2 regions of the Cronobacter condimenti 1330 genome follow, and region 1 is predicted to be linked to the other one. Evidence: predicted binding sites of a transcription regulator. Region 1 holds the regulator's gene; the other holds the start of a gene.
The links. Region 1 encodes PurR, which represses purine synthesis genes. Its sites were predicted from a motif close to CANGCAAACGTTTGCNTG; they were not measured.
Positions count from the first base shown of each region.

Region 1 (7,434 bases):
GCATATTATCGCTCGCCTGATTACCCCTGCGCGACGCGGCCTCCGCGCAGGTACCAGCCAAGCCACGCCAGCAGTACCGTTGACAGCATCACGCTGGTGGTGGAAAGCAGCGGCGTTGCCACAAGCCAGGAGACCACCAGACTCGCCACAAAACACAAGCCCAGTTGCAGCGTATTTTGCAGCGCCGCGGCGCGCCCGGTCGCCTGCGGGAATGGCAGCAGCGCCGCGGCCACCACAATAGGATAAATTGCGCCATTTGCCATCGCCATCAGGCAGAAGGGGATTAAGAGCGTGGTAAGCGTCACCGTGTCGCTTAACCCCACAAGCCAGGTCGCGACAACGCTCAGCGCGTAGCCCACCAGCAGCCAGGGCAGAAGTTTTTCTCCCTGCCATTTTTGCAGCGCGCTGCGACAACCGTAGCCGCCCACCATAAATGCAATTGTTTGCGGCACATAGCTCAGACCAATCACGGCCGGGCTGTACCCCATTTCGTGAAGGATAAACGGCGAGCCGGTGAGCCACGCAAAAAAGCTGGCGGAGCAGGCAGCATAGATAAGCACATTGCCGCTGTAAGCTTTAGAGCGCAGCAGCATGCCAAAGCTCAGCGGTACACCGTCGTGGTTGCCCTGCGGCGCGCCCGCAGGCAGACGCAGCGCCGGGATCATTAACACCAGCGTAATCGCAAACAGCACGACGAAAATCGCCTGCCAGTCAAAATGGTTCAGGATCCAACTGCCAAGCAGCGGTGCCAGTGCCGGAGAAAGTCCGACCAGCGGCATAATGGTGGCGAAGATACGGCGTGCCTGTTGGGCCGGGTAGCGGTCGGTCACCAGCGCCTGCCAGCTTACCGCCGCCGAGCAAACACCGACAGCCTGAAGGAATCGCAGCGCCAGCAGGGCGCCTGCGCTCTGCACCCATACGGTGCCAAGACAGCCTATGGCGAAAATCCCAAGTCCTGCCAGCAGCACAGGACGGCGGCCAAAGCGGTCAGAGAGTGGGCCCCAGACTAATTGCGCGAGCGCGAAGCCCGCAAGGAACAGGCTTAGGGAGGCGCTGATGGCCGAAGGTGCAGTGTGGAGATCCGCTTCGATGGCGGCGAACGCCGGCAGATACATATCGGTCGCCAGAAAACCAAGCACACTCAGCCCGGCGAGCCAGCAAAGAAATCCTTTTGTAGGTCGCATAACGTTAACTCACTTCTTAATACGCGAAAGAGCCAGGAGTGTACGGAGTGCAATCCGGCTTGTGAAACGCTAATATTTGCCGTTTCCGTTCAAATTTTTTGCAGGCAGAAAATGTGGTCCGAATATTCTCTTGAAGTGGTGGACGCCGTGGCGCGCAACGGCAGCTTCAGCGCGGCGGCGGCAGAACTTCACCGCGTGCCTTCTGCGGTCAGCTATACGGTACGTCAGCTCGAAGAGTGGCTCGCGGTAGCGCTCTTTGAGCGTCGGCACCGCGATGTGGTCCTGACGCCTGCGGGCAGCTGGTTTTTGCGTGAAGGACGTTCTGTTATCAAAAAAATGATGATCACCCGACAACAGTGCCAGCAGATAGCGAACGGCTGGCGCGGCCAGCTTTCCATCGCCGTGGACAATATTGTGCGCCCTGAACGTACCCGCCGTCTGGTACTCGATTTCTACCGACACTTTTCCGATGTGGAGTTACTGGTGTCGCAGGAGGTGTTTAACGGCGTCTGGGATGCCCTGGCCGACGGGCGCGTAGAGCTTGCCATCGGCGCCACGCAGGCTATCCCGGTCGGGGGCGGGCGCTTTGCGTTTCGCGATATGGGGGCGTTGAGCTGGCGCTGCGTGGTGGCGAGCCACCATCCGCTGGCACAACAGGCGGGCGCGTTGACTGACGATCAACTGCGCGATTACCCGTCGCTGGTGCTGGAGGATACCTCGCGCTCGCTGCCCAAACGCATCACCTGGCTTCTGGATAACCAACGGCGCGTGGTGGTGCCGGACTGGTACTGCGCTGCCGACGCGCTTGGCGAGGGGCTCTGTATCGGTATGGTGCCGACGCACTTTGCGAAGCCATGGCTTGATAGTGGGGCGTGGCACGCGCTGACGCTGGACAATCCCTTTCCTGATGCGGCCTGTTGCCTGACGTGGCGCCAGAGTGATGCCTCGCCCGCGCTGCGCTGGTTGCTTGATTATCTGGGGGACAGTGAAACGCTGAACCGGGAGTGGCTGCGGGAGCCTGCGTAAACAGGCTCCCGGCGGGGATTAACGACGATAGTCGCGGAACGGACCGTCCGCCACCGAGCGGCGTTCGATAAGGCGTGGATGCACCTCAATGGTCTGTGACTCTTCGCGTTTATTCACGATTCGGTCCAGCAGCATATTAAAGGCGGTCTGGCCCAGCGTCTCTTTTGGCTGATGAATTGTCGTCAGCGCCGGGCTAAAGAAGCGGGCGTTACGCACATTATCGTAGCCGATAATGGAAATATCCTGCGGCACGCGCAGCCCCATTTCATCCGCGGCGCAAATCGCGCCCATTGCCATGATATCACCGCCGCAGAAGACGGCTGTCGGGCGCTGCGGCTGCGAGAGGATCTGCTGCATCGCGCGGTAGCCGGATTCTGGCTCAAAATCGCCCTGCACAATCCAGTTTTCCGGCACGTTAATAGCTGCTTCTTCCAGTGCTTTCATAAAGCCGGAGAAACGTCCCACGCCGGTGTTGCGCTCAAGCTGGCCCGGGATCACGCCGATATCGCGATGCCCGCGCTCAATGAGATAACGACCCGCGAGATAACCGCCCTGAAAAGCGTTATCGATAACCGAGTCGGTGAAGTCCGCTTTGGCTTCGCCCCAGTCCATTACCACCATCGGAATGTGACGATACTCTTCAAGCGTTGCCAGCAGTGGCTCCGGGTATTCCGAGCACATCACCAGCAGGCCGTCCACACGCTTTTGCGCCATCATCGACAGGTACGCCCGCTGCTTTTCCAGATTGTTATGCGCGTTGCCAAGGATAAGCGTATAGCCTTTCGCAAAGCAGCTGTTTTCAACGGCTTCGATAATTTCTGCGAAATAGGGCGCTTCGCTGCTGGTCGCGAGTAGCCCGATAGATTTGGTGTGGTTCACCTTCAGGCTGCGCGCCACGGCGCTTGGCGAATAGTGTAATTCTTTAATCGCTGCCCATACCGCGTTGCGCGTCTCTTCCGCCACAAAACGGGTTTTGTTAATTACATGTGAGACTGTTGTTGTAGAAACGTTTGCTCGCTTCGCGACGTCTTTAATTGTTGCCATTAATAATTACTCCAGACCCCTGGCTGAGCCCTGTAAAATCACGGGTTAATCGTTTGCCTGTACACACCCCTGTGTGCCACGAGGGGACGTGCGGCATGCCGGGAAACGCGACATTTAGCGTGAGGAGGGGTCGATGGCCGGTACCGAATAAAGTAGCGACGAATTTTGGCTTATCTTTATCGAAAGGGGAAGAGGGAAAACGCATATCTGGTTAAATGTCGCAGGATTTTTCGGCCCGATTATGTAAAAATGCGCTCTACCTGTTTTTTGTGGGGTCTTTGAGGAGAATACCATGAGTACCGATCTGAAATTTTCGCTGGTGACGACTGTTGTTGTGCTGGGTTTAATTGTGGCAGGCGCGTTTACTGCCATCCTGCATTAAGCGTGTCGCGGGAGAACGCGTCCGTTCTCCCGCTCTCTTTATACAATTCCTGCGCTTAACGCACTTTCCTTCGCTGTTGCCTTTCTTTTTCACGTTATTCCCTTATGATTCGCTAATAACACTATTTGCGTAATCTTTAACATATACGCAATAATATTTTGCTGTTTTTGTTACTTATCGATTCGGTCTGAACATGCCATCCTTTCTGCGTCCTGCTGTTACGCCGGTGTATTCGGCGCTGTTGTACAATTTCTGGAGCAATTAATGAAAGTCAATTTCCCGTTACTGGCACTGGCTATTGGTGCTTTTGGCATTGGCACGACCGAATTTTCCCCGATGGGACTGCTGCCGGTGATAGCGAATGGCGTGAATGTGTCGATTCCCGCAGCCGGTATGCTGATAAGCGCCTATGCGGTCGGCGTGATGGTTGGCGCACCGCTTATGACGCTGCTGCTGTCGCATCGCGCCCGACGCAGTGCGCTCATTTTCCTGATGGCGATTTTTACCCTCGGCAATGTGCTCTCGGCCCTGGCACCTGACTACATGACGCTGATGGCGTCGCGCATCCTGACCAGTCTCAATCACGGCGCGTTCTTCGGGCTGGGTTCGGTCGTCGCGGCAAGTGTTGTGCCAAAACAGAAGCAGGCGAGCGCCGTGGCCACCATGTTTATGGGGTTGACTATCGCGAATATCGGTGGCGTTCCCGCCGCGACCTGGCTTGGTGAAACGATAGGCTGGCGTATGTCGTTTCTTGCGACCGCCGGGCTTGGGCTGGTGGCGATGGCGAGCCTCTGGTTCTCCCTGCCCAAAGGCGGCAGCGGCGAGCGTCCGGATGTGAAAAGCGAGCTGACGGTGCTGATGCACCCGCAGGTGGTAAGCGCGCTGCTGACCACGGTGCTTGGCGCCGGCGCGATGTTCACGCTCTATACCTACATCGCGCCGGTGTTGCACCACATCACTGATGCCAGTGCGGCATTCGTGACCGCAATGCTTGTGCTGATAGGCGTCGGGTTTTCCATCGGCAACTATCTGGGGGGCCGCCTCGCGGATCGCTCAGTGAGCGGTACGCTGAAGGGCTTTCTGCTGCTGCTTATCGTTATCATGGCAGCGATCCCCTGGCTTGCGAAAACCGAAATCGGCGCGGCGATCGCCATGGTGGTCTGGGGAGCAGCGACGTTCGCTGTGGTGCCGCCGCTGCAGATGCGCGTGATGCGCGTGGCCAGCGAAGCGCCGGGACTGTCCTCTTCGGTAAATATCGGTGCGTTTAATCTTGGCAACGCGCTGGGTGCGGCGGCGGGTGGTGCGGTCATTCATGCGGGGCTTGGCTACAGCGTGGTGCCGGTCATGGGGGCGCTGATTGCCGCACTTGGCTTACTGCTGGTGCTGCTTTCCAGCCGCCGGGAGGCGCAAACGGCGTGCCGTGTTGAATAATGCCAGCACGTCATAAAAAGCAAAACGGAGAAGGGGGACCTTCTCCGTTTTTTTATGATCACGGTAACGTGAGTGCGGTCAGCGGATCGTACGTGGGGTCATCACGCGGCGGGCGCCGACGTAATGGCGCTGCCAGTAATCTTCGCTCAGTGAGGTTATCTGGATTTCCTGACCGCTGCGCGGTGACTGAATGAATTTGCCGTTACCAACATAAACGCCCACGTGGTCCGCCGTGCCGCGGCCCTGGGTGCGGAAGAACACCAGATCGCCACTTTCCAGCTCGCCGCGGTTCACCGGCGCGGCATCACGCAGGTGATACATTTCGTTCGCCGTGCGCGGGATGCGGAATTTCACCAGATCTTTATAGGCGTACCAGACGAGACCGCTACAGTCGAACCCGGTACGCGGTGAGGTACCGCCCCAGTGATACGGCTTGCCAATCTGGTTCATCAGTTTGTTCATGGCCGTCGTCTGGGCTTTTTTCACGCGCGCTTTATGCGCGTCCGCAATGGTCAGCGGCCCGTTCACACATTTAGTTTTGCGATTTTTGTGGGTCTTAGCGCACGTTTGTGCAGTCAGACGAGAGCTTGCCTGTTTAACGGAAGTGCTGGAAGCGCGACGGGAAGCGGTTTTACTGGCGGTAGAAGAGGATTTGCTGGTGCGTTTCGCGGTGGTGTTTCGCTTCTCGCTGGCGGATTTCGCCGTTTTGGTCTTCGTTGCGTTATTGCTTTTTTTGGCGGTCTGACGGGTTTTTGTGCTGGTTTTCTTTTTCACCGTACTGGCGTGCGCTTTTTGCACCTTTGAGGCGTGCGTCTGCTCCGACGCATGCGCGACAGGCGCAAAAGCCAGTGATGAAGTCATTAACAAAGCACAGAGCGTGAGAGCAAGTTTTGTTTTGCGCGCCACTGAGCATTCCCCTGCATAAAGCCGGCAATCATGCCAACGGATGAATTTTAAGAGCTTGCTGATTCTAATCTAAAGAAATGTCCAAAGTTAAGCAGCAAATCACCTTCGCAGTGCAGTTTCGTTAACCGGCGCAACATTTTTCGCCAGTTACCGCTGCGGTGGAGCGCATTTTAGCGCGCCTCTTCAGGAGAGAATATCGGCAGCGCAAAGAAAAGTGTTATTATTTTCTTCTCTTTCACCACGGCACGGCGCCGGGCTTAAGCGCAAGATTATGCATTTTCGAGACGCTCCGGAGCCGCTACAATGTAAAGCTAACGCCGTAATGACGCTTGAGGAAGTAAGACAATGAGCACTACGCTTGAAAAAATTCAACGCCAGATCGCTGAAAACCCGATTCTGCTGTACATGAAAGGCTCCCCGAAGCTGCCGAGCTGCGGTTTCTCCGCACAGGCTGTACAGGCGCTGTCAGCCTGTGGCGAGCGTTTTGCGTATGTAGATATTCTGCAAAACCCGGATATCCGCGCTGAACTGCCGAAATACGCGAACTGGCCGACCTTCCCGCAGTTGTGGGTTGATGGCGAGCTGGTTGGCGGTTGCGACATCGTGATTGAAATGTATCAGCGCGGCGAACTGCAGCAGCTGATCAAAGAAACCGCGGCGAAGCATCAGTCAGACACCCCGAGCGCAGAGTAATGGCGTAACGGATCCGCGTTTTGTCTCAGACGCGAATAAAAAAGCGGCCTCAGGGCCGCTTTTTTTTGCGCGTCGTTCCGCTTATTCGCCGTCGGCAGGCGTGTTGTCAGACTCAACCATCGGCAACGGCCAGCCGCCCAGGCGTTTCCAGCGATTGACGATTTCACAAAACAGCAGGGCGGTTTGTTCAGTGTCATAAAGCGCCGAGTGGGCCTGTGTGCTGTCAAACACCATACCGGCTGCGATACAGGCTTTCGCCAGTACCGTCTGACCCAGCGCCAGGCCGCTCAGCGCGGCGGTATCGAAGGTCACGAACGGATGAAACGGGTTGCGCTTAAGCGATGCGCGTTCCGCCGCGGCCATCATGAAACTGTGATCGAACGTTGCGTTATGCGCCACCATAATCGCGCGGTTGCAGTTGCTCTCTTTCATACCCTTGCGCACCATTTTAAAAATGGCGTGCAGCGCGTCATATTCGCTGACGGCGCCACGCAGCGGGTTATGCGGATCGATTCCGTTAAATGCCAGCGCTTCCGGCTGGAGGATCGCGCCTTCGAAAGGCTCAACGTGAAAATGTAGCGTTTCATCAGGGGTCAGCCAGCCATCGGCATCCATCTTCAGGGTGATGGCGGCGATTTCCAGCAGCGCATCGGTTTTAGCATTAAAACCGGCGGTTTCCACATCGATGACAACAGGGTAAAAGCCACGAAAACGGTCGGACAGACCGGTCAGTTGAGCGTTATCGGACATCAGCGTCTCTTAAGTTTG
Region 1 is NZ_CP012264.1:1,942,804-1,950,237, forward strand. Features, by position in the region: gene punC (purine nucleoside transporter PunC) at 21-1,184, opposite strand; gene punR (DNA-binding transcriptional activator PunR) at 1,296-2,210, shown strand; gene purR (HTH-type transcriptional repressor PurR) at 2,229-3,254, opposite strand; gene cydH (cytochrome bd-I oxidase subunit CydH) at 3,547-3,636, shown strand; gene AFK62_RS08930 (MFS transporter) at 3,901-5,067, shown strand; gene AFK62_RS08935 (C40 family peptidase) at 5,146-5,973, opposite strand; gene AFK62_RS08940 (Grx4 family monothiol glutaredoxin) at 6,319-6,666, shown strand; gene rnt (ribonuclease T) at 6,748-7,416, opposite strand.

Region 2 (7,434 bases), 2.0 Mb from region 1:
CACGCGCGTATCTTTCAGACGGGCTTTGAGTTGTTCGCGCCAGCGGGGAATATCCTGCGTTAGTGCGTGCTTCAGTCTGGGAAACTTTTCGAAAAATACCGCCAGTTGCGGCGAAGCCAGCAGCGCAATCACGATCTCTTCTATCAACTCGCCTTCGCTGATAGCCAGAATGAGATTCAGTGAATCCGCTGTCAGCATTGGCGCGCCTGTTTGATCTGCTCGCCCACATCCTGAAGGCTGGCCTCAATGCGCCCTAACCAGTCGCTTTCGACAAACAGACACTTTTGTTGCTCGTTGAAGCGCGTGTGCTGTTGATGCCACGTATTATCTAAATCTTCCAGCTGTTGCTTGATCTCATCAGGCAGGCCGCTCGTCGATGCGGCACCCGGCAACGCCAGACGCGTACCCTGCAAACTGACGTCGCGCAACACCAGATGCTGACTGGCATCCACCTCCAGATTCAGCGCCTGGGCAAAGCCGATGCCATTGAGCTTTCCGCGGATCTCGCCGCCCTTTTGCAGCCACGTCTCCAGCGCCTCTCTGGCGAACGTCACATGAATGACCTCAATATCATGCAGCTTAAGCGGCTTTTGCAGCAGCAGCGTCAGGGTCGGCTCCGTCAGGCTGGCGGGCAGCTGATATTGCGGGCGACGGCTGAACATGCCGCTCTGCTTCTCAAGACGCAGCGCGGTTTTATCACTTTGCTGCTGTTCAAGCTGCATTCGCCGCTGGGTGATAGCGCCAAGACGGTTAAGCATCGCGTACTGGCCCCAGGCGTGAGAGGTCATCAGCAGTTCTAACTGCTGTTGCATCAGCGACATGGCGCTCGCGTCATGCCACAAACAATCTTTCAGCAGGATCAGATCGATGGGCGCCACCGCGTCGCGTCCACTGAAAAAAGCGCTCGCCTGAAGCAGGCGGATCGCTTTCTTCCAACGCCGGTCAGAAACATATGGCGCGTTCGCCAGGGCGTCGAGCTGCTGGCGCAGCGTGAAAATCAGCTCAAATACCGGGTCCGGCAGCTTCACATTGCCGATGCCCGTCTGCCACTGCCGATACTCTTCATCGCTGACCTGCAGTGCTGGCGGCACGGGGTTTTCATTTTCATCCTGCTGGCTCACAAGCATAGCGCGGAAGCTGTTTTTCTCCTGCACGCGGTCGAGCCACAGACGGATCAGCATACGGTCATAGAGTGCTTCAAGACTGCTGTCCGCTTCGGGCAATTCGTTCGACGCCGTAACCAGCAGACGCATAGGAATTTTTTCTTCATGTGCGCCGTTGCGAAAGCGCCGTTCATTAATGGCAGTCAGGAGGGTGTTGAGTATCGCCGGACCCGCTTTCCAGATCTCATCCAGAAACACGATTTCCGCTTCCGGGAGATAGCCTGCGGTCAGGCGCTCATAGCGGCCTTCATCTTTTAGCGCCTGAATGGAAAGCGGCCCAAACACCTCTTCCGGCGTGGAGAAGCGCGTCATCAGGTATTCAAAGGCCCGCGCATGCTGGAACGCAAATTTCAGCCGTCGTGCGATAAGGCTTTTGGCGATCCCCGGCGGGCCGAGCAAAAAGACACTCTCGCCGCTCAGCGCCGCCAGCAGACACATACGGATGGCGTGACTGCGTTCAAACAGCCCTTTTTCCAGCGCTGCGCTGAGCCGTGAAATTCTTTCCGCCAATAAATTGGGTTGAGCCATAATAGTTACTCTGCATTCTGACTACGCCGCCTGGTCTCTGGTGCGAGTATAGACGTTTCATATTCATGCTGATAATGGATTGATGCCATTATCTATTTGGCTTGATTTGGGTAAAGACTCGGTGATTGAGGGGTACGATTTTTAAATGAATCGTGCATACTGTGCGCTTTTTGTGGGCCAAGGGACTAAGCGCACACGGGATTTCAACGAAGACTAGTCTATGAGCACTGAGAATAAACAATCGTTGCCAGCCATTACGCTTGCAGCTATCGGGGTGGTGTATGGCGATATCGGCACCAGTCCGCTTTATACATTACGAGAGTGTCTTTCCGGGCAATTTGGTTTTGGCGTGGAGCGGGACGCCGTTTTCGGTTTCCTTTCTTTAATTTTTTGGCTGTTGGTTTTTGTTGTTTCTTTTAAATATCTGACTTTCGTTATGCGTGCAGATAACGCTGGCGAAGGCGGTATTCTGACGCTGATGTCGCTCGCGGGTCGCAATACCTCGGCGCGTATGACGTCAGTGCTGGTGATCCTGGGTCTCATTGGCGGTAGCTTCTTTTATGGCGAAGTCGTCATTACCCCGGCGATTTCGGTGATGTCGGCGATAGAGGGGCTTGAAATCGCCGCACCTTCGCTGGATCCGTATATTGTTCCGCTATCGATTATCGTCCTGACGCTGCTGTTTGTTATTCAGAAACACGGCACCGGCATGGTAGGGAAGCTCTTCGCGCCGATTATGTTGGTCTGGTTTTTGATTCTGGCGGTACTGGGCGCGCGCGGCATTATGAACAACCCGGAAGTGCTACAGGCGCTGAACCCGGTTTGGGCGGTACATTTCTTCCTTGAATATAAAGCCATCTCGTTTGCCGCGCTTGGGGCTGTTGTGCTCTCGATTACGGGTGTTGAAGCGCTGTATGCCGATATGGGGCACTTCGGGAAGTTGCCGATTCGTCTGGCGTGGTTCTCCGTGGTGCTGCCGTCGCTGGTGCTGAATTATTTCGGGCAGGGCGCGCTGCTGCTGAAAACGCCGGAGGCGATTAAAAACCCGTTCTTCCTGCTGGCACCGGACTGGGCGTTGATTCCCATGCTGATCCTGGCGACGCTCGCGACGGTCATCGCCTCGCAGGCAGTGATTTCGGGCGTTTTCTCCCTGACGCGTCAGGCCGTTCGTCTGGGGTATCTCTCGCCGATGCGCATCATTCATACCTCTGAAATGGAGTCGGGCCAGATCTACATTCCGGTGGTGAACTGGATGCTCTATTTCGCGGTGGTGATTGTCATCGTGAGCTTTGAGCATTCCAGTAATCTCGCAGCAGCTTACGGCATCGCGGTGACGGGGACGATGGTGTTGACCTCGATTCTCTTCAGCACTGCGGCGCGTAAAAACTGGCACTGGAATCGCATTCTGGTGGGCCTGATGGTCGTGGCGTTTCTGTGCGTCGATGTGCCGTTGTTCTCGGCGAACCTGGAGAAACTCTTCTCCGGCGGCTGGCTGCCGTTGAGCCTGGGCCTGGTGATGTTCATTATCATGACCACCTGGAAAAGCGAGCGTTTCCGTCTTTTGCGCCGGATGCACGAGCATGGCAATTCGCTGGATGCGATGATTACTTCTCTTGAGAAATCACCGCCGGTACGTGTGCCGGGCACAGCGGTATATATGTCCCGCGCGCTAAACGTTATTCCGTTTGCGTTGCTGCATAACCTCAAACACAACAAGGTGCTCCATGAGCGCGTTATTCTGCTGACGCTGCGTACCGAAGATGCGCCTTACGTCCATAACGTAAAACGCGTTCAGCTCGAACAGCTTTCGCCGACATTCTGGCGCGTAGTGGCAAGCTACGGCTGGCGCGAAACGCCAAACGTCGAAGAAGTGTTTCACCGCTGCGGGCTTGAAGGCTTAAGTTGTCGGATGATGGAAACCTCTTTCTTTATGTCCCATGAGTCGCTCATCATCGGCGATAAACGGCCCTGGTATTTACGCCTGCGCGGCAAGCTATTCCTGTTGTTGCAGCGCAACGCGCTCCGGGCGCCGGATCAGTTTGAGATCCCACCTAACCGCGTCATTGAGCTGGGCACACAGGTTGAGATTTAATCCTTAAGTGAAACGCCTTCCGACTACCGGAAGGCGTTTTTCATTGGTTCCGGGGCATGAGTTTTTGCCTTAAGCGAAACGTTTCGATGGCGATCACAGTTTCGCAACGTGATGTTTGTTTATTGTTCTTTCTCCTGGATACACTCTCCATCAGCGAAACGTTTCGCTGATGGAGCATAAAATGAAAAAAGGCACCGTTCTTCATTCCGGCATTTCCTCTGTCATCTCGCGTCTTGGCCATACCGACACGGTTGTGGTGTGCGACGCCGGGCTGCCAATCCCGTCAACCACTCAACGTATCGATCTTGCGCTCACCCAGGGTGTGCCGGGGTTCTTACAAATTGTGGATGTCGTGACACGTGAAATGCAGGTCGAAGCGGCGATCCTTGCAGAAGAGATTAAACAGCATAATCCGACGCTCCACGAAACGTTGCTCGGTCAGATCGAGCAGCTGCAGCAACACCAGGGAAATACCATCACTGTTCACTATGTGACACATGAACAGTTCAAACAAAAAACCGCAGACAGTCAGGCGGTCATTCGCAGCGGGGAATGTTCCCCGTATGCGAATATCATTCTCTGCGCTGGCGTCACATTCTGAGGCCAACATGGAACCCTTACTCCAGCTCAAAGGCATTGATAAATCCTTCCCCGGCGTCAAGGCGCTCTCGGGCGCGACGCTGAACGTTTATGCCGGACGCGTGATGGCGCTGGTGGGCGAAAACGGTGCCGGTAAATCCACGCTGATGAAAGTACTGACCGGCATTTATACCCGCGACGCCGGGTCACTGGTCTGGCTCGGTCAGGAGACCGCATTCAGCGGCCCGAAAGCCTCGCAGGAAGCCGGCATCGGTATCATTCATCAGGAACTGAACCTGATCCCCCAGCTTTCCATTGCGGAAAACATCTTTCTGGGCCGCGAGTTTGTCAGCCGTTTCGGCAAAATCGACTGGAAAAAGATGTACGCCGAGGCGGACAAACTGCTGGCGAAGCTTAATCTGCGCTTTAACAGCCGTCGGCTGGTGGGCGATCTGTCGATTGGCGATCAGCAAATGGTGGAGATAGCCAAAGTCCTGAGCTTTGAATCGCGGGTCATCATTATGGATGAACCGACCGACGCGCTGACGGATACCGAGACAGATTCTCTTTTCCGCGCCATTCGCGAACTGAAAGCGCAGGGGTGCGGCATCGTCTATATCTCTCATCGCATGAAAGAGATTTTTGAGATCTGCGATGACGTGACGGTGATGCGTGACGGCCAGTTTATCGCCGAGCGTGAGGTCAGCTCGCTGACGGAAGAGACGCTTATCGAAATGATGGTCGGCCGTAAGCTTGAAGATCAGTATCCGCATCTCGACAAAGCGTCAGGTGAAGTTCGCCTCAAGGTCGATAATCTTAGCGGGCCGGGCGTTGACGGCGTGAGCTTTACGCTGCGTCAGGGCGAAATTCTGGGTGTGTCCGGGCTAATGGGCGCCGGGCGTACCGAACTGATGAAAGTATTGTACGGCGCGCTGCCCCGTAGTGGCGGCAGCGTTACGCTGGATAACCGCGACGTGGTGACGCGCTCGCCGCAGGACGGCCTGGCGAATGGCATCGTCTATATCTCCGAAGACCGTAAACGTGACGGCCTGGTGCTCGGCATGTCGGTGAAAGAGAACATGTCGCTGACCGCGCTGCGTTATTTCAGTCGCGCCGGCGGCAGCCTGAAACATCACGATGAGCAGCAGGCAGTGGGCGATTTTATTCGTCTCTTCAATGTTAAAACGCCTTCTATGGATCAGGCTATTGGCCTGCTTTCCGGCGGTAACCAGCAGAAAGTGGCGATTGCCCGCGGATTAATGACTCGCCCTAAAGTGCTCATTCTTGATGAGCCAACCCGTGGCGTTGACGTTGGCGCGAAAAAAGAGATTTATCAGCTCATTAACCAGTTCAAAGCCGAAGGGCTGAGCATCATTCTGGTCTCGTCAGAGATGCCGGAAGTGCTGGGGATGAGCGATCGCATCATGGTGATGCATGAAGGGCATCTCGGCGGTGAATTCACACGCGAGCAGGCCACCCAGGAACTGCTGATGGCGGCGGCTGTCGGCAAGCTCAATCGCGTGACCCAGGAGTAAAAGACGTATGACTACCCAGACCGTTGCGACTCGTCGCTTTTTTACAAAAGCGTGGCTGATGGAGCAAAAGTCGCTGATAGCCCTGCTGGTGCTGATTGCGATTGTCTCCACTCTGAGCCCCAATTTCTTTACCGTTAATAACCTGCTTAATATTCTCCAGCAGACCTCGGTGAACGCCATTATGGCGGTGGGGATGACGCTGGTGATTTTAACCTCCGGGATCGATCTGTCCGTCGGTTCCTTGCTGGCGCTCACCGGGGCGGTCGCCGCCTCGCTCGTCGGTATTGAGGTCAACGCGCTGGTGGCGGTAGCGGCCGCCCTCGCGCTTGGTGCCGCTATCGGTGCGGTGACCGGCGCGATTGTCGCGAAAGGCCGCGTCCAGGCGTTTATCGCAACGCTGGTCATGATGCTGCTGCTGCGCGGTGTGACGCTTGAATACACCAACGGTAGTCCTGTCAGTACCGGTTTTAACGATAACGGCGATCTCTTTGGCTGGTTCGGCATTGGCCGACCGCTGGGCATCCCGACGCCTGTATGGATTATGGCGCTGGTGTTCCTGGTGACCTGGTATGTGCTGCACCACACGCGTCTGGGCCGCTATATTTATGCACTGGGCGGTAACGAAGCGGCGACACGCCTTTCAGGTATCAGCGTTAACAAAATCAAAATTATCGTTTATTCGCTGTCGGGCCTGCTGGCCTCACTGGCGGGTGTGATTGAAGTAGCGCGTCTTTCCTCCGCTCAGCCGCTGGCAGGCGTGGGTTATGAACTGGATGCTATCGCCGCGGTAGTGCTTGGCGGTACCAGTCTTGCAGGTGGTAAAGGTCGCATTGTTGGGACGCTGATCGGCGCGCTGATCCTCGGTTTCCTGAATAATAGTCTGAATCTTTTAGGTGTTTCTCCCTATTACCAGATGATCGTCAAAGCAGTGGTCATTTTGCTGGCGGTACTGGTGGATAACAAAAAGCAGTAACTCATTACTCAACAGGACATCTGATTATGAATATGAAAAAGCTGGCTACACTGGTTTCCGCCGTGGCGTTAAGCGCGACCGTCAGCGCGAACGCAATGGCGAAAGACACTATCGCTCTGGTCGTTTCAACGCTGAACAACCCGTTCTTTGTGTCGCTGAAAGATGGCGCGCAGAAAGAAGCGGAAAAACTGGGTTACGAGCTGGTTGTACTGGATTCCCAGAACAACCCGGCAAAAGAGCTGGCGAACGTGCAGGACCTGACCGTTCGCGGCGCCAAACTGGTGCTGATTAACCCAACCGATTCCGATGCGGTAGGTAACGCCGTGAAGATGGCAAACCAGGCGAAAATTCCGGTGATCACGCTGGACCGTATGGCAGCGAAGGGCGAGGTGGTCAGCCATATCGCTTCTGACAACATCGCAGGCGGCAAAATTGCCGGTGACTACATCGCTAAGAAAGCAGGCGATGGCGCGAAAGTTATTGAGCTGCAGGGTATCGCAGGGACTTCCGCAGCGCGTGAGCGTGGCGAAGGCTTTAAACAAGCGGTGGATTCTCACAAGCTGA
Region 2 is NZ_CP012264.1:4,336,806-4,344,239, reverse strand. Features, by position in the region: gene viaA (ATPase RavA stimulator ViaA) at 1-198, opposite strand, end outside; gene ravA (ATPase RavA) at 192-1,691, opposite strand; gene kup (low affinity potassium transporter Kup) at 1,912-3,783, shown strand; gene rbsD (D-ribose pyranase) at 3,965-4,384, shown strand; gene rbsA (ribose ABC transporter ATP-binding protein RbsA) at 4,392-5,897, shown strand; gene rbsC (ribose ABC transporter permease) at 5,905-6,870, shown strand; gene rbsB (ribose ABC transporter substrate-binding protein RbsB) at 6,897-7,434, shown strand, end outside.
Region 2: rbsD (D-ribose pyranase) is a predicted target of PurR. The motif match lies at 3,935-3,952, and genes of this name have one in related genera.